3 regions of the Microbulbifer magnicolonia genome follow, and region 2 is predicted to be linked to each of the others. Evidence: predicted binding sites of a transcription regulator. Region 2 holds the regulator's gene; each other region holds the start of a gene.
What was found. The regulator sigma-54, encoded in region 2, starts transcription at its own class of promoters, with help from an activator protein. The targets are predictions, from matches to a motif close to TGGCACANNNNTTGCNNT.
Positions count from the first base shown of each region.

Region 1: the regulator sigma-54 is predicted to act here: its motif matches at 5,246-5,263, upstream of nirB (nitrite reductase large subunit NirB).
Region 3: the regulator sigma-54 is predicted to act here: its motif matches at 2,325-2,342, upstream of RRF64_RS17360 (alginate export family protein).

Region 1 is NZ_JAYEFD010000001.1:1,855,334-1,862,342, reverse strand. Features, by position in the region: gene RRF64_RS08120 (nitrate reductase) at 1-1,897, opposite strand, end outside; gene nirD (nitrite reductase small subunit NirD) at 1,900-2,283, opposite strand; gene nirB (nitrite reductase large subunit NirB) at 2,585-5,113, opposite strand; gene RRF64_RS08105 (bifunctional protein-serine/threonine kinase/phosphatase) at 5,488-7,009, opposite strand, start outside.
Region 2 is NZ_JAYEFD010000001.1:1,561,171-1,568,179, reverse strand. Features, by position in the region: gene ptsN (PTS IIA-like nitrogen regulatory protein PtsN) at 1-129, opposite strand, end outside; gene hpf (ribosome hibernation-promoting factor, HPF/YfiA family) at 133-423, opposite strand; gene RRF64_RS06910 (RNA polymerase factor sigma-54) at 734-2,182, opposite strand; gene lptB (LPS export ABC transporter ATP-binding protein) at 2,376-3,101, opposite strand; gene lptA (lipopolysaccharide transport periplasmic protein LptA) at 3,334-3,885, opposite strand; gene lptC (LPS export ABC transporter periplasmic protein LptC) at 3,872-4,438, opposite strand; gene RRF64_RS06890 (KdsC family phosphatase) at 4,438-4,989, opposite strand; gene RRF64_RS06885 (KpsF/GutQ family sugar-phosphate isomerase) at 5,240-6,211, opposite strand; gene RRF64_RS06880 (MlaC/ttg2D family ABC transporter substrate-binding protein) at 6,638-7,009, shown strand, end outside.
Region 3 is NZ_JAYEFD010000005.1:30,246-37,254, forward strand. Features, by position in the region: gene RRF64_RS17355 (M2 family metallopeptidase) at 1-91, shown strand, start outside; gene RRF64_RS17360 (alginate export family protein) at 887-2,107, opposite strand; gene RRF64_RS17365 (outer membrane protein transport protein) at 2,527-3,909, opposite strand; gene RRF64_RS17370 (DUF3108 domain-containing protein) at 4,146-4,865, opposite strand; gene purN (phosphoribosylglycinamide formyltransferase) at 5,154-5,828, opposite strand; gene purM (phosphoribosylformylglycinamidine cyclo-ligase) at 5,828-6,889, opposite strand.

The sequences.
Region 1 (7,009 bases), 290 kb from region 2:
CATCGCCGACCCCACAGAGCACCGCATCGGCGGGGTTGACCTGGATTTCCGGCAGCTCGCTGTGATCGAGCAATTTGCGCGCGCGGCCGCTGCGCGTCATGGTGTGCCACTGGTCGCGCAGCCGGCCGCTGTTGAGCCACAGGGGAAACTGATCGCTGCACCGCTGTGCGGGCGCGCGCGGTGTTATCGGCACAAAGTGCGCGCGGCCGTTCGGCGTATAGAATTTCCCCTCGCCAAACAGTCGCTGGCGGCCGCCGGGATTCTCCCGGTTGACCGGCCACTGCAGTGGTTGCAGTGTGTCATAGCCGCGGAGACTGATCGCGGAAAGCGCGGAAATATCGAAGGCGCGCCGGCCGCCATTTTCGAACCCGGACAGGGCCGCGTGTTCGCGGAATATTTCCACCGGGTGTGAATAATCGAAGTGATCGCCGTGCCCGAGGCGCGCGGCCAGTTCGCAGATAATCTGCCAGTCGTGGCGCGCCTCACCCGGTGGCGTCAGGAAGGCGCGCTGCCGCGAGATGCGCCGCTCCGAATTGGTCACGGTGCCATTCTTCTCGCCCCAGGTGGTAGCCGGCAGCAGGAGGTCGGCACAGCGGGCGGTGTCCGTATCGGCGACACAGTCGGAGACGACGACCAGCGGACATTTTCTGAGGGCCTCCGCTACCCGCGCCGCATCCGGCATGCTGACCGCCGGGTTGGTGGCCATGATCCAGAGCGCCCTGATCTGGCCGCTCTCGACGGCCCGGAACAGATCGACGGCCTTCAGGCCGGGTTTCAGGGCGACTCTGTTCGAGTGCCAGAAGCGGCTCACCCGTTCGATATTTTCCGTGGTGAAGTCCATATGGGCGGCGAGCATATTCGCCAGCCCGCCGACCTCGCGCCCGCCCATCGCATTCGGCTGCCCGGTAATGGAAAAGGGCCCGCAGCCCGGCCTGCCGATGCGGCCGGTGGCCAGGTGGCAGTTGATGATCGCATTGTTCTTGTCGGTGCCGCTGCTGGACTGGTTGATCCCCTGGGAATAGAAACTGACGACCTTTTCGGTCGCGGCGAACAGCTGGAAAAACTCTTCGAGCTTGGCTGACGGAATGCCGCAGGCGGTGGCGGTCCTGGCCAGCGACCAGTCCTGCGCGATCGCGATCGCCTCGTCAAAACCCTGGGTACTGTCGCGGATAAATTCGCGATCGATCGCGCCCCGCTCGGCCAGGTAGTTGAGCAGGCCGCTGAACAGTGCGGCGTCGCTGCCGGGTGTGATCGCCAGGTGCAGCTCCGCCATCTCGCTGGTGGCGCTGGCGCGGGGATCTATGACCACCAGCCGGGTGCCGGCGGCCTGCATGCGCTGGAACAGGATCGGGTGTGTCCAGGCTGCGTTGGAGCCGACCAGCACCACCAGGTCCGCCAGTTCCAGGTCCTCGTAGCAGCAGGGCACCGCGTCCGCGCCGAAGGCGCGTTTGTAGGCGGCCACGGCCGACGACATACACAGACGCGAGTTGGTATCCACGTTGCCGCTGCCGATAAAGCCCTTTGTCAGCTTGTTGGCGACGTAGTAGTCCTCGGTGAGGAGCTGTCCGGACAGGTAGAAGGCGACCGAGTCCGGGCCATGGTCCTCGATCGTGCGGGAAAATTCGCGGGCCATAAACTCCAGCGCGCTGTCCCAGTCGACATCTCGGCCGTGCAGCCGCGGCCGCAACAGGCGCCCGCGCTCGCCCAGCGTCTCCGCCAGGGCCGAGCCCTTGACGCACAGGCGGCCGAAATTGGCCGGGTGCCGCGCGTCGCCGCTGACCGTCACCGCCGCGGAATCACCGCGGGTTTCCGTCGTGGCGGCCACACCGCAGCCGACGCCGCAGTAAGGGCAGGTGGTGCACGCCCGCTGCGCGCGAAATCTTTCCGCTGGTGCCATCGTCAAGTCTGGTCGACGGCGATGCACACAGTGTCGCCGTCAAACGCGACGGCATAGGTGTTCAGCCGCACCGCTGCGTCTTCCGTACAGACACCGTCGCCCAGACGGTAGTGGTGCTTGTACAGCGGCGACGATACCGTGAGTTCGCCATCCACTTCCGCAACCAGGCCGCGTGCGATAACGCCGGCCTGCGCTATTGGGTCCCAGTCGTCCACGGCGTAGAGCTGCGGCTCCTGGTTGGGAAGAAAAAACAGGGCGATACCCTTTTTTTCTGCAGTCCCTGCAGAGGGATCGCCCACATGGGCACACACTCCGGAATCGGCCACCAGATCTGATCGCTGGCAGATCGGCAGCCACTGGGTGTGGGTTATGGCAACTCGGTTCATGGTTTGCTCCTGGATATTTAGCCTTAGAAGTCATTCGTCATGCCGGTGCAGAGTCTATGCCGGGCTTGATCCGGTACCGGCATGCAGTGATGCACTCCGTAGCCCTGGATTCCGGCCTGCGCCGGAATGACGATGCTCGTGATGCGAAGGCTCTGTTGCCGGTGGCTGTTTGCGGGACTGTCGGCGAGAGGGACCTCGCCGACAAGCCTACAGGGATGTATTTAGGGGGGGCGCCCAGCCCGTGTCCCGCAAACAGCCACCGGTAGCAGGGCCGCCACAGAGCCCGATTCTCTGTAAAAACTCAAGCAGGCTCGGCGATCCTGACAATTTCCCCCTGCCGCGCCGGCCGCGGCTGGCCGCGCTCCTGGACGAAGGCGATTTTCTCGTCCGGCACGTCGCTGTTCACAAACTGGCGGAAACGCTTGAGCATTTCCGGGTCCTCGATCGCGGTCTTCCACTCGCACTGGTAGGTGTCGACCACCCTCGCCATCTGTGCTTCGAGTTCCGCGCCTATGCCGAGCCTGTCGTCGATAATGACTTGGCGCAGGTAGTCGAGGCCGCCCTCGAGATTCTCCAGCCACACGGAGGTGCGCTGCAGTTTGTCCGCGGTGCGCACGTAGAACATCAGGAAGCGGTCGATATATTTGATCAGGGTCTCGTCGTCGAGATCGGTGGCAAACAGGTCCGCGTGGCGCGGCCGCATGCCGCCGTTGCCGCACACGAACAGGTTCCAGCCCTTCTCCGTGGCGATCACGCCCACATCCTTGCTCTGCGCCTCGGCGCACTCGCGGGTGCAGCCGGACACGGCCATCTTGATCTTGTGCGGCGAACGCAGGCCCTTGTAGCGGTTCTCGATCAGCAGCGCCATGGCGACACTGTCCTGTACACCGAAGCGGCACCAGGTACTGCCGACACAGGATTTCACCGTGCGCAGGGATTTGCCGTAGGCGTGGCCGGTCTCGAAACCGGCGTCGATCAGCTCGCGCCAGATCAGCGGCAGCTGCTCCAGACGCGCGCCGAACAGGTCGATGCGCTGACCGCCGGTGATCTTGGTATAGAGATCGTATTTTTTCGCCACCTGGCCGACCGCGATCAGCTTGTCCGGGGTTATCTCGCCGCCGGGTATCCGCGGCACCACGGAGTAGCTGCCGTTCTTCTGCATATTGGCCATAAAGGTGTCGTTGGTGTCCTGCAGGCCGACGTGCGGTTTCCTGTGGATATGCTCGTTCCAGAGTGAAGCGAGAATGGACGCGACTGCCGGCTTGCAGATCTCGCAGCCGCGGCCGCTGCCGTGTTTCTGCAGCAGTTCATCGAAGGTCTTTATTTCCTCCACCTGCACCAGATGGAACAGCTCCTGGCGCGTGAAGGGGAAGTGGGCACACAGGTGGTTGTTGACCTCCATGCCCAGCGCCGCCAGCTCCTCGTCGACGACATTTTTCAGCAGCGCCGCGCAGCCGCCGCAGCCGGTGGAGGCCCTGGTCGCATCCTTGACGTCGGCGAGCGAACAGCAGCCACCGGCCACCGCATCGACAATCTGCCCCTTGCTGACGTTGTGGCAGGAGCAGATGGTGGCCGTCGCCGGCAGGGCGCCGGCGCCCAGCGCCGGTGCGGCGCCGTCGACCGCGGGCAGTATCAGCCGCTCCGGGTGCTCGGGCAGATCGATAGCGTTCAGGTGATACTGCAGCAGCTGATCGTAGTCACCGGTATCGCCGACCAGCACCGCACCGAGCAGCTTCTTGCCATCGGCGTCGGTGATCATGCGCTTGTAGACACCGCTCTGCTCGTCGACAAAAGTGATGGCCGCGGCGCCCTCGGCGCGGCCGTGGGCGTCGCCGATGGAGCCCACCTCCACGCCGAGCAGTTTCAGCTTGGTGCTCATGTCGGCACCGGTGAAGACCTGGCTGGTTTCGCCGCACAGCTGCGCCAGCGCGGTGCGCGCCATGGTGTAGCCCGGGGCCACCAGGCCGTAGATAAAATTGTTGTACAGGGCGCACTCGCCGATGGCGAAAATATTCTGGTCGGAGGTGCGGCAGGACTCGTCGACGGCGATACCGCCGCGCTCGCCGATTTCGAGGCCGGCGGCTTTCGCCAGTTTGTCTTCCGGGCGGATACCGGCGGAAAACACGATCAGGTCGGTAAGGAGTTCACGCTCCCCTTGAAAGCGCATGCGCAGGCGGCCGTCCACCGCCTCGATCAGTTCGGTGGCGGTGCTGGTGTGCACGGTAACACCCAGGTCCTCGATCTTGTTCTTCAGCAGCGCCGAGCCGCCGGCGTCCAGCTGTACCGACATCAGTCCCGGCGCGAACTCGACTACATGGGCCTCGAGCCCGAGTTCACGCAAGGCATTGGCCGCCTCCAGCCCCAGCAGACCGCCGCCCACGACGACGCCAACTGAGCCGCCTGCACTGGCTGCGCGGATTGCGTCCAGGTCCTCGATGGTGCGATAGACGAAACACTTCTCGTGTTCGTGGCCCGGAATTGGCGGCACGAAGGGATAGGAGCCGGTGGCGAGCACCAGGCGGTCGTAGCTTTGCTCGATACCGCTGGCAGAAGTAACTGTCCTGTTTTCCCGGTCGATCGCGACGGCGGCGTCGTTCAGCAGCAGTTCGAAACCCCAGTCGCGGTACTGCTCGATCTTGCCCATGGCGAGATCTTCTGCGGAGCGGCCGGCGAAATATTCGGACAGGTGTACGCGGTCGTAGGCGGGCCTGGGTTCGGCGCAGAAGACGGTGACCTCGAACAGCGCCTTTTCCGGCCGCGCGGCCAGCTGCTCGAGGAAGTGGTGACCCACCATGCCGTTGCCGATAACGATAAGTTTTTGCTTGACCATAGTCCTGCCATCTATTCTGTAGTTTCGGCAGGGAAGGAGGGGGCGGTGACTTGGCACGGGCGCCTCCTCTTCTGCCGAAGAGTCCAGGCGCCGTTGCCTCATTAGGGGGTAAATTGTGTTGGTACTGAAAACTATTCAAACTTTGTGCCAAGACGAAAGACACGGTATTTCCGGCGTTGGCGGTCAATGGTGATGTTCGCATTGCGATAAGTTGGTGCGCCCGGAAAATGAATGCTCTGCGATGGTGCCTTTTCTCTTGTGGGAGCGGCAGAATTTGTAGGAGCGGTCCGGCCGGGAGCGGCCCATGGCCGCGATCGATGTCTGACGGCGCAAAGATCTATCGCGGCCACCGGCGGATGACCGCCCCGCCGCTCCTACAGCAGATAAAGCAGGTGCGACAGCAGCAGCAACAGCGCGACCATCTGCCAGAACAGCAGCGGATTGCGCTCAATCAGCGGCCGCTCCCCCTCGCGGGCAAAAGCCGGATTCGGTGTCTGCAGGTCGTGCACGAATTCCGACAGCGCCGGGTAGCGGTTTCTGGGATCCGGTGCGCAGGCCCTGCGCAGGGCGCCGTCGATCCACTCGGGAATATCGTCGCGGTGCTCGCGGGCGCTGATGTATTGCAGGCCGGCATAGCTCTTCAGCTGGTAGTGGTGGAAGCCCGCGTGCTCGCGGTAGGGGTAGTGGCCGGTGAGCAACTCGTAGGCGATAACGCCGAGGGAGAAGATATCCGAGCGGTGGCTGGGGCTGTCGCCGAAGAAGTATTCCGGCGCGGCGTAATTCTTGCTGCCCGGCGGTGCCTCGCCGTCGAGGTTCAGCTGTTCGCGCAAACCGGGACCGTCGGCACCGCCCAGATCGATCAGTTTCAGGCGGCCGTCGCCTGCCACCATGATATTTTCCGGCTTCAGGTCCCCGTGCACGATTTCCATACGCTGCAGGCGGCGCAGGGCGCTGACCAGCTGGGCGATCATTTCCCGCACCTGTTCTATGTCCGGATGGGGGTGCAACTGCATCCACTGGCGCAGGTTCTGGCCGTCGATATATTCCAGCACATGGTAGAGAAACTGGCGGCCGGGTTTGGGAGGAAATATCTTGATAATGCCCGGGTGATCCAGGCGGCGGCCGGTCCACTCCTCGGCAATAAAGCGCTCGATATAGGCGGGGTCGTCGCTGAAATTGATCGACGGGGTCTTGATCGCGCGCAACTCTCCATTTTCTCCGACCCGACCATTTTTTTCTTGGTCCCGCCCATTTTTCTCGTCCCGCCCGCTCTCCGTATCCCGCGCCAGATACAGCTGGCTGCGGCTGCTCGCGTGCAGCTCCTGCAGTATCAGGTAACCGTCGAGCCTGTTGCCCGGGCGCAGTTCCGGCGGGAAGGGCAGCTGGCGGCTGTGACTCAGCAGGTCATCTGCGCTCGGCGTTTCAACGCGCTGAACCCGGCACACCACCGCACTTAGATTGTCACTGGAGCCGCCGGCCATGGCGGCGTCCACCAGTGCCAGGGCGGCAGCAGCGCCCCTGTCGTGCAGTATTTCGCCGACGATTTCCGCCGGCAGGTAATCGTGCACCCCGTCACTGCTGAGCAGAAAGATATCGCCGGCCTGCAACTCCTCGCGGCGATAATCGATCTCCACGTGGGCATCCATTCCCAGGGCGCGGCTCAGGAAGGTGCGGCCATGGCCCAGGGTGCGGCTGTGATCGCGGGTCAGGCACTCGAGCTGGCCCGCACGCAGGCGGTAGATGCGCGAGTCGCCGATATGGATCAGGTGCGCGCTGGTGCCCTTGAATATCACCGCGGAGAAGGTGGTGAGCCAGCCCTGACGAATATCGCTGCTGCCGCCGCCCTGGCGAAACAGCCAGCTGTTCAGCGAGTGCAGAACGCGCGCGGCGGCGTAC
Region 2 (7,009 bases):
AGTGTCGGAGTCGTGTTGTGGATATTGTTCGGCAATGGCCTGGGCAATATTGAGCAGCAACTTTTTTTTGCTACTCCCCGCCAGATGGCAAAGGCTCAGGCGGGGAGAGAGTAATGCTTCCAATGTCATAGTTCAGCGGTGGTTCTGCAACTTCTCTTTGTGTTTCTTCAGTTGGCGGTCCAGCTTGTCGGCGAGCGCGTCGATGGCCGCGTACATGTCTTTGTCTTCGGAGCCGGCGCAGAGGTCGTGTCCGTTGATGTGCACTCTGGCTTCGGCTTTCTGAATCAGTTTTTCGACGGATAGGATTACCTGGGCAGTGGTAATGTTGTCGTAGTGTCGGGACAGCCTTTCCAGCTTGGATTCGCAGTAATCGCGCATGGGCGGAGTGACATCGACGTGGTGGCCACTAATGTTGATCTGCATGGATTTCTCCTTATCGGGTGCATCTCATACCGGCACTACCTTCCGTTTGGGCGGCAACCCTACTAGGAAGTGCGCCAGAATGGAAGGATACACTCAAAGTTCGGAGATTGGTCGCGGTCCGGGTGGCAATGGGCGCCCGGCTGTTTGCGACCAGGGTTTCCCCTAGGGTCGACACCATTTGGGGTGACCGCGGCGCGGTAATTGTTGCCGGATGCTGACAGGGCAGCTGAACGGGTGTCGGGATGCCGGGGCCGCACGGCCGCCGTTGTGGCCATTCCGGTCGGGTGCGCTGTCTGGTCGGCAAGCGGCGCTAAATCAGGCGCTTGCGTTCGCTGGAAGACGGGATGCCCATGGACTCGCGGTACTTGGCCACGGTGCGGCGGGCGACCTGGATGCCCTGCTTGTCCAGTTCCTGGGTGATCTTGTTGTCGGACAACGGCTTGCGCGGCGTTTCGGCGTCGATCAGCTTGCGAATCATCGCACGGATGGCGGTGGAGGAGGCATCTTCGCCGGAGTCGGTGCTGACGTGGCTGGAGAAGAAGTACTTCAGCTCGAAGACCCCGCGGGGCGTGAACATGTACTTCTGGGTGGTGACCCGGGAAATGGTGGACTCATGCATGCCGATGGTTTCCGCGATATCGGCGAGCACCATGGGCTTCATAGCCTCGGGACCCAGCTCGAAGAATCCCAGCTGTTTCTCGACGATGCAGGAGGCCACTTTCAATAGCGTCTCGTTGCGGCTCTGCAGGCTTTTGAGAAACCATCGTGCTTCCTGCAGGTGGTCGCGCAGGAAATTGTTGTCGCTGGAGTTGTCGGCGCGCCTGATCAGGGCCGCGTAGTCGCCGTTGATGCGCAGCCTGGGGGTGGTTTCTGGATTCAGCTCCACCAGCCAGCGCTGTTCGCGGCGGCGAACGATGATATCCGGCACCACATACTGCGGCTCCTCGCCGCCGAAAGCCTCGCCGGGATAGGGGGTCAGCGTCTGGATAAGGCGCATCACCTCGCCCAATTGGGCCTCGTTCAGCCGCGTGCGACGGCTGAGGCTGCGGAAGTCGCGTTTGCCGAGCAGATCCAGGTGGCGCTCGACCACCGTCTGTGCCTGCTCCAGCCAGGGCGTGGCGGCCGGCAGCTGGCGCAGTTGCAGCAGCAGGCACTCGCGCAGGTCGCGGGCACCGCAGCCGGCGGGCTCGAACTGCTGGATCGTCTTGAGCACGGCGAGGACTTCGTCCTCTTCGGCCTCAAGCGCGGCGGCGATTTCGCTCAGGGGTGTTTCCAGGAAGCCGCTCGGGGCGATGCCGTCGATCAGGTTCTCGCCGATCAGCTTGTCGAGTTCGGACAGGGTGGTGAGATTGAGCTGCCACAGCAGGTGGTCCTGCAGGCTGTCCGGCGCGGAATTGCGCTGTTCCAGTGCCAGTTCGTCCCCGTCGCCACCGCTGTAACTGCCGCCGCTGTAGATATCCTCCCAGCGGGTGTCCACCGGCAGCTCGTCGGGAATGTCCTGGCTCCAGTCGCTCTCGCCTTCCCCGCCACCGTCCGCAGCTTCGGCGGCCGTCGTGTGTTCCGGCGACGGATGTTCCTGGAGTGGCTCCCCGTGGGCGTGCTCGTCGCCGTCGATTTCCAGCAGCGGATTGCTGTCCAGCGCCGACTGCACTTCCTGCTGCAGATCCAGTGTCGACAGCTGCAGCAGCCGGATGGCCTGCTGCAGCTGAGGCGTCATGGTCAGCTGGGTGCCGAGCTTTAACTGGAGAGACTGCTTCATAGTGGGGAACTGCAGACCGAGGCGGCGGATGAATCTTCTGGAAATCCAGGACGCTGCAGACTAACCCTCCGATCGGCGGATTACAAGCAATAACTGTGCCGGAACGGCAGCTTGGTTTTGCGGTGGGTGTCGGGCGGCGGTGATGAAGTGTCGGTCACCGGCGGGAAACGGTGACCGCTGATTTGCGCGGGGCCTAAATCGTAAACTCGTGTCCCAAATACACTTCGCGCACCTGCTGGTTGGCGAGCACTTCCGCCGGTGTGCCGGCGGCGATGATGTGGCCCTCGCTGACGATATAGGCCGTCTCACAGATATCCAGCGTCTCGCGCACATTGTGGTCGGTGATCAGTACGCCGATACCGCGGTCGCGCAGGTGGCGGATGATCTGCTTGATGTCGTTGACCGAGATGGGGTCGACGCCGGCGAAGGGCTCGTCCAGCAGCACGAAGTCCGGGTCGGTGGCGAGTGCGCGCGCAATTTCCACACGGCGCCGCTCGCCGCCGGACAGGGCCATGCCGAGGCTGTTCTCGATATGGGTGATATTGAACTCCCGCAGCAGTTCCTGCACCTGCTGCAGGCGCTCGGCGCGGGACAGGTCTTTGCGCGTCTCGAGGATGGCGAGGATGTTGTCGCGCACCGACAGGCGGCGGAACACCGAGGCCTCCTGCGGCAGGTAGCCGATGCCCTTGCGCGCGCGCCCGTGCATGGACAGGCGGGTGATATCCTCCTCGTCGATCAGCACCTGGCCGGCGTCCGCCTGTACCAGGCCGGCGATCATGTAAAAGCAGGTGGTCTTGCCGGCGCCGTTGGGGCCGAGCAGGCCGACGATCTGGCCGCTGGTGACGCTGACGGAAACGTCCTGGACCACTTTTCTTTTCTTGTACTGTTTGGCGAGGTGTAACGCTTTCAGCGTTGGCATAGTGTGTTCCGAATTTGGTTCTGGCCCTGGCCCTGGCCCTGGCTCTGGCTCTGGCTCTGGAGCTGGAGCTGGAGCTGGCCCTGGACGGTGCTGTTGCCGGTGACCGTTGCTCAATAGCCTCATCGGGCCGCATTCCGGCCGCAGGCGCTTTTCCCGGACGGCCCCCGGCATCGGGGCCTTCGCATCTGGCTAAGGTGTTCTTTCCGAGTCCCGAGGGCGATTGCGCCCCGAGTTATTGGTCTTGCTGTGTGTCGCCGGCCTGCTGGCCGTTTTCCTTTTTCTCCGGCTTCCAGATCATCTCCACGCGGCCCTCTCCCGCCTGGCCCTGGGCCTGCATCTGTTCGCTGTTCAGGTCGTAATCGATCTTCTCGGCCGTCAGCGTATTGCCGTCGCGGTCCACGTGGGCGTCGCCGACGAGGTGCAGCTCGTCGGAAGTGACGGTGAACTCTATGCGCCGCGCGCGCGCCTTGACCGGATCCTGGCTCTGCTGCACCTGCTGCTGGAAGTGCGCCGGCTTGCCGGTGGCGATCACGCGGCTGATTTCACCCTGCGCATTGCCGTGCACTTCCACGCGGTCGGCGCGAATCTGCAGTGAGCCCTGGGTGATGACCACGTCGCCACTGTATATGGACAGGTTCTTGCTGCGGTCGGCTTCGAGTTTCTGGGCCTGCACGCGGATCGGCTGCTCGCGGTCATCGGGCAGCGCCTGAACCTGGGCGGTCAACGCGAGCAGGGCGGCGCTGGCGAGGGTCTGCAGGTGGCGGCAAAGGTTACTCGGTTTCATAGCTGCTCTTTACGTCGGAGAGGATTTCCACCCGGTCTTCTTTCAGGAAGGCGCGCAGGCCTCTGCCGGTGGTGCTGTTCGGGCCGGCGGTAATGGTAACAACTTTGTCCGTCTCGGCGAATTCCTCGCGGGGCTTGATGGTGATGCTCTGGGTGTTCAGTTTGATACCACCCGGCTTCGGCAGTTCGGTGATGAGGACGTCGCCGTGCAGCACTACGCGCTCGCCGTTGTTGTGCGCGACGCCGCGGCGGGACTCGGTGCGCCACTTGGGCTCGTGTTCCTGGTAGAAGAGTATACGCGGCTCGGTCAGGTCGGCGCGGTCGCGGCGCTCGAACTGGAAGAAGGTGATCTGGTCGGCGTCCACCCGGTAGGCGAGGGTGCCCTCCTGATTGAAGTGGCGCGTCTTGGCGTCGCGTATCACCAGGTCGGCGGCGCCCTTCTGCTGCTGTGGTGTCGGTTGCTTGCCGAGCAGCTGCTGGGGCGGGCTCTCGGAAAACCAGAGTCCGGCGCTGATCAGCAGCACGACGACGACCAGTGGCAGCCAGGTGCGCATCAGTGTTCTCCCGGGCCTGCGGGCAGATAGGGTGCCAGGGCGGCATCGAAGGTGCCCTGGACCTGCATGATGCGGTCGCACACTTCGCGCACCGCGCCCTCGCCGCCGCGGGCGGCGGTGACCCACAGCGCGCGCTCGCGCACCGGCGGCGCGGCGTCGGGTACGGATATGGGGCAGCCGATGCGGGTCATCACCAGCAGGTCGGGGTAGTCGTCGCCCATATAGGCGATATCCTCGAGGCGACAGGGCTCGTCCGCGAACAGTTCCTCGAGCGCGGCGAACTTGTCCTCGCGGCCCTGGATCAGCTTGCCGACCCCCAGGTCGTGCGCGCGCCGCTCCACCACCGCGCTGCGCCGGCCGGTAATGATGGCCACGCCCACACCGGATTTCTGCAGCATCTTGATGCCGTGGCCGTCCAGGGTGTTGAACGTCTTGAGCTCGTTGCCATTGTTGTCGAAGTAGAGTTTGCCGTCGGTCAGCACACCGTCCACGTCCAGTATCAGCCAGCGGACTTTTTTCAGGGCTTCGTTGAGTTTTTCTTCTGCAGTCACGGGTGTTCCTATATAAACAGTCGGGCGGCGCTGCTGCCGGTGGCCGTTTGCGGGACACGCAGTGAATACATCCCTGTACGCTCTCCACGGCCATCCCTGGCCGTGAAAGGTCCCGCAAACGGCCACCGGCATCAGCGCCTTCGCATCAAGTTCCAATAAACTTTTCGGGTCGTAGGGTGGATAAGCGCAGCGCATCCACCAAGGGCGGGCCTGTGGCCCGCATGCGGAGCTGGAGCTCCGCGCTCCCGGGTCAAATCACCCCGGCGCGCAGTATATCGTGCATATGCAGCACGCCGACGGGGTGGTGCGCCTCGTCCTCCACCACCAGGGCGGTGATCTTGTGGTCTTCCATGATGCGCAGCGCCTCGGCGGCGAGGGTCTCTGCGGACACCGTCTTGGGGCGGCGGCTCATGACTTCTTCCATCTTGGCCCTGTCCAGCTCCACCTTGTGGTCGATCACGCGGCGCAGGTCGCCGTCGGTGAACACACCGAGCAGTGTGCCCTTGTGGTCGACCACGGTCGTCATGCCGAAGCCCTTGCTTGTCATTTCCAGCAGCGCCTTGGAGAGCAGGGTCTCGGGGAAGACCTGCGGCAGTTCGTCGCCGGCGTGCATCACGTCTTCCACCTTTAGCAGCAGTCGCCGGCCGAGGGCGCCGCCGGGGTGGGAGAAGGCGAAGTCCTCGGCGGTAAAGCCGCGGGCCTCCAGCAGAGCAACGGCCAGGGCGTCGCCCATGACCAGGGTGACTGTGGTAGAGGAGGTGGGGGCCAGGTTCAGGGGGCAGGCCTCGGTTTCCACGGCGATGTCCAGGTTGACGTCGGCGGCCTGGGCCAGCGGGGAGTCCGCCTTGCCGGCCATGCTGATCATCGGGATGCCGAGCCGCTTCAGCAGCGGCAGCAGCGTCAGCACTTCCGCGGATGAGCCGGAATTGGAGATGGCGATCACCAGATCATCGCGCGTGATCATGCCCAGGTCGCCGTGGCTGGCTTCCCCGGGGTGCACGAAGAAGCTGGGCGTGCCGGTGCTGGCCAGGGTGGCCGCGATCTTGCGGCCGATATGTCCGGACTTGCCCATGCCGGTCACGATGGCGCGCCCGCGGCACTGCAGGATCAGTTCACAGGCGCGCTTGAATTCGTCGTTGATTCTGTGCTCCAGCGCGGCCACCGCTTCTGTTTCCATCAATACGGTGCGGCGTCCCGCTTGCAAAATCAGGTCCTGGGTCATTGAGTGTCTCTGGTAATTCGCTTCTATTGAGTGTAGGTACTCACAAAAGTGCCGTTCTGCGGCGAAACGGCCGCCAACGACCGCGCTGGCGCCGGGTCTCGCCCGCTCTGGCCTTGTCGCCGCGACCGGTGCGGATCTCGGGGTGGGCTGGCCCGCGGTTCGTCGTGCTAACCTCTATCTATCCGGATTGTTGAATTCGGTGAAACACGGCGCTCGCGGCGCCGGGCGGCCGCCGGATTGCAACGTGCCGCCACACCGGTGGGCGCGGCCATGGTATAGTCTGCCGCCGCCTCTGTCAGCTCTGTCGCTCAGTGGATGATGGACAGATTCGCGAAGTACGGCGGAAAACCGCAGAAAACGGCGTCGCCATGGCACTTATTTACGCCATGTGCGTCCAAGGAACGATTTGCCAACGGGAGAATTTTTGTGAACGCATCTTCAATAAATGGTCGGCTGGGTTTCGTGCGGTGGGTCAAGTTTGCCCTCTGCGCCCTGCTGGTCTCCGCCTGGGCGCCATCTGCCAGCGCCGCCCAGGACCCCTACATCATGATCGAAGGGGTGTCCCAGAGCCTGTTGGGTGTGATTCGCTCCAATGCGCAGTACATGAATTCCGATCCGCAGCGCTACTACAGCGCGGTGGAAGGCGTGCTGACGCCGGTGGTGGACTTTGACTTTATCGCCCGGGGCGTGATGGGGCGTTACGCCAAGCAGGCGACCGCCGCGCAGCGGTCGCGCTTTACCAGCGCCTTCCGCCGCGATCTGGTGGCGACCTTTGCCCGCGGCGTGGCCACCTTCGGC
Region 3 (7,009 bases), on a different contig from region 2:
ACTGGACGCCTCGGCGATCATCGACTACTTCCAGCCGCTGATGGCCTACCTGGAAGAGCAGAACAAAGACCGCCAGTGCGGCTGGGAGTAACTGCGCGAACAGCGAGCACTGCTCGCTGCGCAGTTACTCGACCGGCCAAGGATGGCCGGGCCGGGGCCGGATCGAACACACTGCTGCCGCGCCATGGATGGCGAGTTAGAAGCTCAATACCGACAAGGATTTGGGGCCTGCGCGAACAGCGAGCACTGCTCGCTGCGCAGTTACTCGACCGGCCAGGGGCCGAAGGCGCCGCGAATACATGGAGCGGCCGGACTGGCCGGGCCGGGGCCGGATCGAACACACATATGTCGCGCCATGGATGGCTAACGCGATGTTCAATACCACTACAGGATTTCGGGCGCGCGCGCTGAGCGAGCATGCTCGCTGCGCAGTTACTCGACCGGCCATGGGCCGAAGGCGCCGCGAATACGTGGAGCGGCCGGACTGGCCGGGCCGGGGCCGGATCGAACACACTGCTGTCGCGCCATGGATGGCGAGTTAGAAGCCTAGTGCCGGCCCAGAAATTGAAATTCCCGGTTTTTATCGAAATGCAGTCCAGTTAAGCGAAGCCATATCCGGCACCGAGGCGGCCCAGCTACCGGCTAGTGGCTTGCGAGACACGCCGTGAATACATCCCTGTAGGCTTGTCGGCCGGGTCCCTCCGGCCGACAGTCTCGCAAGCTACTAGCCGGAATCAGGCCCTTCGCATTCCGATTTCCGCTTAAGTGAACAGCATTACGGTCTTGCCGGGTCTTTTTTATTCTGAGAATAATAAAAATAAACAGGGGCCATCATTATGGTCACTCCAACAGGTTTGGTCAGTCAGCGAGTTAATTTATTTTCCGATCAGAACTGGGCTTGGGCGGTCAGCCACAGTTTGTCCGTGTCCACACTGTATTCTTCGGCAATATAGCTGCTGTACTGAAGGCTCAATTCTGCAAAGCCGACTTTCCCTCCGACTTCAAACCCGTATTCGCTGCCAAGCTTGTCCATGCCGGAAGCATCCGTATCGTCAGAGCTGAGCTGGTGGTAATTGAGTGAAAGCTTGACTCCCGCCAACGCGGTGCCCAGTGTCGCATAGACGTCTTCGATACCTCCGACAATATTGCCGCTACCGCCACCGAGAAACATGTCGTTCCAACCCTGGAACTTGTGCAGAGTCGCAAGCGGCGTGATGAACTGGCCCTCGTCGCCATCGGCACCCAGCAGCTCATAACCACCTTTCAGCGTTACCGGGCCGAGTTTATAGCCGGCTTCGGCGAGTAAATAGGCTGCATCGAAGTTGGACGGGTTGTCGGCAGCGGCTGACTGGGCGGCATACTCCAGCACGTAGCTCGCGGCGCCGGTCGCTCCCGCGAAGCGCAGTCCATAGGTGTCGGTGGAAAAAGCGGGGGCGCTCTCGTTATCGAGCAGATAGGCATAGGCCGTTATAGACCCGGCACTCAAACCGCTGTATTTGGCGTTCAACAAGTAAGAGTCATTCTCGTGGTCGCCGACAGGGCTGTCCTCGCCAAAGATGCGGTTGATATTGTCTATATGGGCGAGAAACAGCGTCGTATTGGCCAGACTGCTATCGCTGATGCTGAGGCCGTCATAAGTCTGCTCGTTCTGGCGGAAGCCGACACCGCCAACAAAACGCTGGTTATCCAGCAGTATACGCTGGCGGCCATACTTGATCGTCGTGCCGCCGATGGTATAGGACAAGGATGCCTGGTTGATTTCCGTACCCGCCGGGTCCGCCACGCCGCCTTCGAAATCGCTCAGGTGAGTGACATCGTCCATTTCGATCAGTGCGCGAAATCCCTGAAAGAGTGCCGATTCATAAGTCAGGCGGGTCTTCAGGCTGGTCAGATCCACTGTCTCCAGCCCGTCTGTATCCACCAGTTCACTGCGTGCGCGCAGTCCCAGTGTAATCTTGCCGAAGGCGAGAGCCTCTGACACAGTCGCAGCGGTAACTTCGGCGGGTTCGTCTGTGCCGCCGGCCGTGGCTGCCGCTGTGTTTCCGGCTGCTGCGATCAATGAAAGCAGCCCACAGCAAATCGATTTCTTCCCTAGCATCTTCAGCATCTCCCCGATTGGTGGCCGGCAGGAAGTCGCCGGCATAAAAAAAGGCGCTCACAGACAACTGTCGAAAGACAGTGAGTCAGTGAGCGCCTCTGCTCAGGTCCCGCCGCGCTACGCGATCGGAACAGTTATGGTGTGCAAGCCGCGGTGAAAGTTAAATCGCGAGATGCCGTCCGTTAGCAAAATGGATGGCTGGAGTTCGACGCCTTGCCAGAGAATCGATGCACAGAGTGTGCCAGCAGGGCGGGGGCCCCTATTGGTATTGATTATGGCAGCGGCGCCTTTTCAGTGCGGAGCGGCCGTCCCGCAGCAGAGTCGAGGATCCATATTGGTGCGATTCGCGGGCAACAAAACGTGCGCGCAACAAAAAGGGCCGTACACGAATGTACGGCCCTCCTGCTCGCCAGGTTAACTGGGCGCAATCACCAAGTGTAGTTCAGGGAAACACCAGCCAGCCAGGCTTCGATGTTGGTGGTGCCGCCGTCGAAGTAAGTGGGAACTGGAATCGGTGTGATTTCCTGGATGGTTTCGTCATCGCCCCACAGGTAGGCAAAGCCACCGTCGATGCTCAGCTGATTGTTGAACTTGTAGGTGCCGCCGAAGGTTACCCACTGGCGATCGGTGTCCGGAATGGACAGGGTGCGCCAGGTGACCGGTAGTCCGAGCGCATTGGCTGTCGGCTCATCCGGATTGAGACCGTCGCGGGCCGCACCTTCGTCGTAGGCGTAGCCGATGCGCCAGGTGACCTCTTCGCACGGATAGTATTCGCCGGCGATGCTGTAGCGCCAACCGCTCGAGAAGTTTTCTTCCTTGAACAGCAGCGGGTCAAACGGTGCACCGCCTTCCGGGACAAAGGCCTCGAGGCGTTCAAAGTCGTCCCAGTCGGTCCACATGGCGCCGAGGGCAATACCCCAGTAGTTGTCGAAGCGGTGGTACAGGCCCAGCTCCCATGTGTCCGGCAGATCCAGGGTGACATTGCCATCGGCGTTATGGAAAGGCGGCAAGGTCGGGATCAGCGCCGTGGGCAGTATGTCAGAATTTACATCGCCCTCGAGCTCGGGATCGAGCTCCGCGTGGTAGGAGATACCGAAGCGGGTGCGATCGGTAATGTTCCACAGGGCGCCGATGCTCCAGCTCACATCCCAGTCATCCGCATTGTCGTAATCCAAAATCGACGTGTTGGATGCGGATGGATCCAATGGGAAGTTGGACGGGAATTTGGTTTTCAGGGTCGCATCGGCGTACAGGAAGTTGACTGCCAGACCGATGCTGAATTGATCGTTGTAGTCGTATGCCACTGAGGGCGCGATATTGACGGTCAGCAGTTCTGTCTTGTCGGCGATGGTGGTCACCAGCCAGTCGCTGGAAAAATCGGTTTCCAATCCATAGGTGGTGTACATGGAGAGGCCAAAGGACCAGCAGTCGTCGATCGGCAATGCCAGGTAGGCGTTGGGTATAAATGCGCTGGGCGAGTAATCGTCGTCTTTGATGGGGATCGGTTCCAGCGGAATGAAGCCGCCAGTTATGGGATTCGGGAGGAAGTAGGTGACGTCCCCCGCTGCGTCGATTTCCGGATTGATGTAGGACACGCCGCCGGAAATGCTGATTTCCTTGAACAGAGCGGAGCCGGCCGGGTTGCGCGCGAGGATGGCGGCGTTGTCACCGATAGCATTCTCTGCTGCGAAGGCGCGGCCCAGACCGGAAGTGCTGGTTTCCTGCAGGTAAAAACCTGCGGCCATGGCGCCGCTGGACGCGGAGCTGATTGCGGCAGCCAAAACTGCGCGGCGCAGAAATGTCTTGTTCATGAGATCCCACTCTATTGCTGATTACAGAAAGCCACACGCAGAATTGGGAAATACTGATATATGGCAGGAAGACGTTTTTTGACGCCTTCCGTTTTCGTAATTTGTTCCCTGTCAAAAAAGTCTAGCAACGCCAAACACCGCCAACAGTGGAAACGGGCGACTTTATAAAGACAAAAAGCCGAAAAATCTATCGAATGTCGCGATTTTTTTTCGACTTTTAGAAGTGGAAAGGAATTTTATTGACTCGACGCGATGTTTTTTCCGTCGATGGATAATTTGGTCAAGGCGATTTGGTAGGTTTCGCCATCTTCTTCCTGTTGCATCAGTTTCACCAGGGCGTAGTTCCATTTTGGTGCAAGCCAGATGATTGTTTCGCGTTCCGAATCTCCGTCCCGCACGCGCTCGACCTTGATGGTTTCAATTAGCCCCAGTGGTGTTTGCAGCTTTTCGGTTCCCGCAACGGTGAACTTGTATTCGCGGATTTTTCTGCCGTCGGCAACCTGGTATTCGAGATCCTTTTTTTTGTTGGCAACGTCGAGGGCCAGTTGCAGCGGGTAGTTGATTTTATCCAGCACATTTTCCGGGGCGTTCTCCAGGGTTCTTTTGGCGTTGGAAACATTGACGACCCGCCGCTGCGCCGGTTCCCCCTCTTTCGGTTCAAAGTTCAGCACCGTGTGTTTGTCGCGCCCCAGTCCGGTTCTGTGGTACTCGTAATGCTGTGGGATCAGGCGGCCTTGCTCGATGCCGAAGCGTGAGTATTCGCGTATGTCGGCGAACAGGGAATCGGCGTTGAAGTCCAGCCGCCAGCTGTTGTTGCGGCCGGAAAGCTCGCGGGTGGCGGTGACACCGATGCCGTTATAGCTGGCGGTGTAGGTGGCGGAAAAAGGTTTGAGTTCGGCAGCCAGGATCTGACCGGAAAGGAAAAGGAGTAACAAGGCGATAAAGCGCGCTGGCACGGCGACCTCCTGATGTCTGGACCGCGTCGCGCGTTTACAAAGCGCAGCTTTGTGCGCGGAGCGGCGGCCCGCCACGGGTGGCGGGACCCTGGGTTGATCGAAAACGGAATTGTAGCGCCGGGGAAGCGGGCATTACATTTGCCGTCCGCTCCCCCGTTCGCCTGCAAGCAGGCTACAGCGCATCGTACGATCCGAAATCTATACCGAACCTGAATCCGTTGTCAGTCAATGAGACACGGCTCGCCGGGAAAAGTGCAGATGACCTCGCTGGGATCTGGCGGGGATCTATTAATCGGCTGCGGCTAGCTGCTTGCCGCAGCGGGGCAGCAGCTCACCGTCCAGTTCCGAGCGGTCCTCCACCATGCGCAGGCGGCCGCGGGCAAACCAGCTCACCGCGAGCGGGTAGATGACATGCTCCTGCACCTGTACCCGTTTGGCAAGCTGCTCGGCGGTGTCGCCGGCTTCAATCGGCACTACCGCCTGAACGATGGCGGGGCCGCCGTCCAGTTCTTCGGTGACGAAGTGCACCGTGACACCGTGTTCGCTGTCGCCGGCTTCCAGCGCGCGCTGGTGGGTGTGCAGGCCCTGGTATTTGGGCAGCAGGGAGGGGTGGATATTCAGCAGACGGCCACTGTAGTGGCGCACGAACTCCGGTGTCAGGATGCGCATAAAGCCGGCCAGCACCACCAGGTCCGGGTTGTGGCGGTCAATCTCCTCGATCAGCGCCCGATCAAAGGTGTCGCGATTCGGGAAGTCCCTGTGGTCGACCACCGCGGCGGGAATGCCCGCCTCGGTGGCGCGCGTCAGGCCGTAGGCCTCCGGCTTGTTGCTGATGACAGCGCTGAGAGTGAAATCTGCATCGTCCCGCGCGGCTGCATCGATCAGCGCCTGTAAATTGGTGCCGCTGCCGGATATCAGCACGGCCACCCTGCACTGTTTTTTTGATGGGGAATCGGAGGACATCAAAGACCTGCCAGCTCCACCGCTTCGGCGCCCGCCGCGGCGGCTTCGATGCTGCCGATCACAAAGGCGTCTTCGCCCAGCTTGCGCAGGGTCGCCAGTGCGGCATCGGCCGCGTCGGCCGGCACGCAGATCACCATGCCCACGCCGCAGTTGAAGGTGCGGTACATCTCGCGGCCGTCGATATTGCCGGCGTCGCGCAGCCAGCGGAATACCGGCGGCAGTTCCCAGCTGTTGACGTCGATGCGGGCGCAGGCGCCTTCCGGCAGCACCCGCGGCAGGTTTTCCAGCAGGCCGCCGCCGGTGATATGGCTGAGCGCATTGACCTGGCAGCTCTTCATCAGTTCGAGCAGGCTCTTCACGTAAATGCGCGTCGGCGCCATCAGCGCCTTGGCCAGGGTCACGCCGCCCATATCTTCTTGGAGGTCGGCGCCGCTGATTTCCAGCACCTTGCGGATCAGCGAATAGCCGTTCGAGTGGGGGCCGCTGGCGCCGAGGCCGAGCAGTACATCGCCGGTCTTGACCTTGCTGCCGTCGATGATTTCGGACTTCTCCACCACGCCGACACAGAAGCCGGCCAGATCGTAGTCGTCACCTTCGTACATGCCGGGCATTTCCGCGGTCTCACCGCCCACCAGGGCGCAGCCGGCCAGTTCACAGCCCCTGCCGATGCCGGACACCACTTCCGTGGCGATATCCACGTTCAGTTTGCCGGTGGCGTAATAGTCGAGGAAAAACAGGGGCTCGGCGCCGGCCACCACCAGGTCGTTGACGCACATGGCCACCAGGTCAATGCCGATGGTGTCGTGGATACCGAGGTCCATCGCCAGGCGCAGCTTGGTGCCGACGCCGTCGGTGCCGGACACCAGCACCGGCTCCCTGTAGCCGCTGGGCAGTTCGCACAGGGCGCCGAATCCGCCCAGCCCGCCCATTACTTCCGGGCGCGCGGTGCGCTTGGCGACGTGCTTGATGCGCTCAACCAGGGCATTGCCCGCGTCGATATCGACACCGGCGTCTTTATAGGAGAGGGGCTTTTGTGGATTCTGCGGCTTGGAATCGCTCATGATTCATCCTGCGATGGGTCTACGGAGGGCGCGTATTCTAGCCCGGTCTTGGGCAGGTATCCACGCCCTCGCTTGATCTCTGCCCATCCAGCGCAATTTCCGCTCTAATCCATGCAGAAG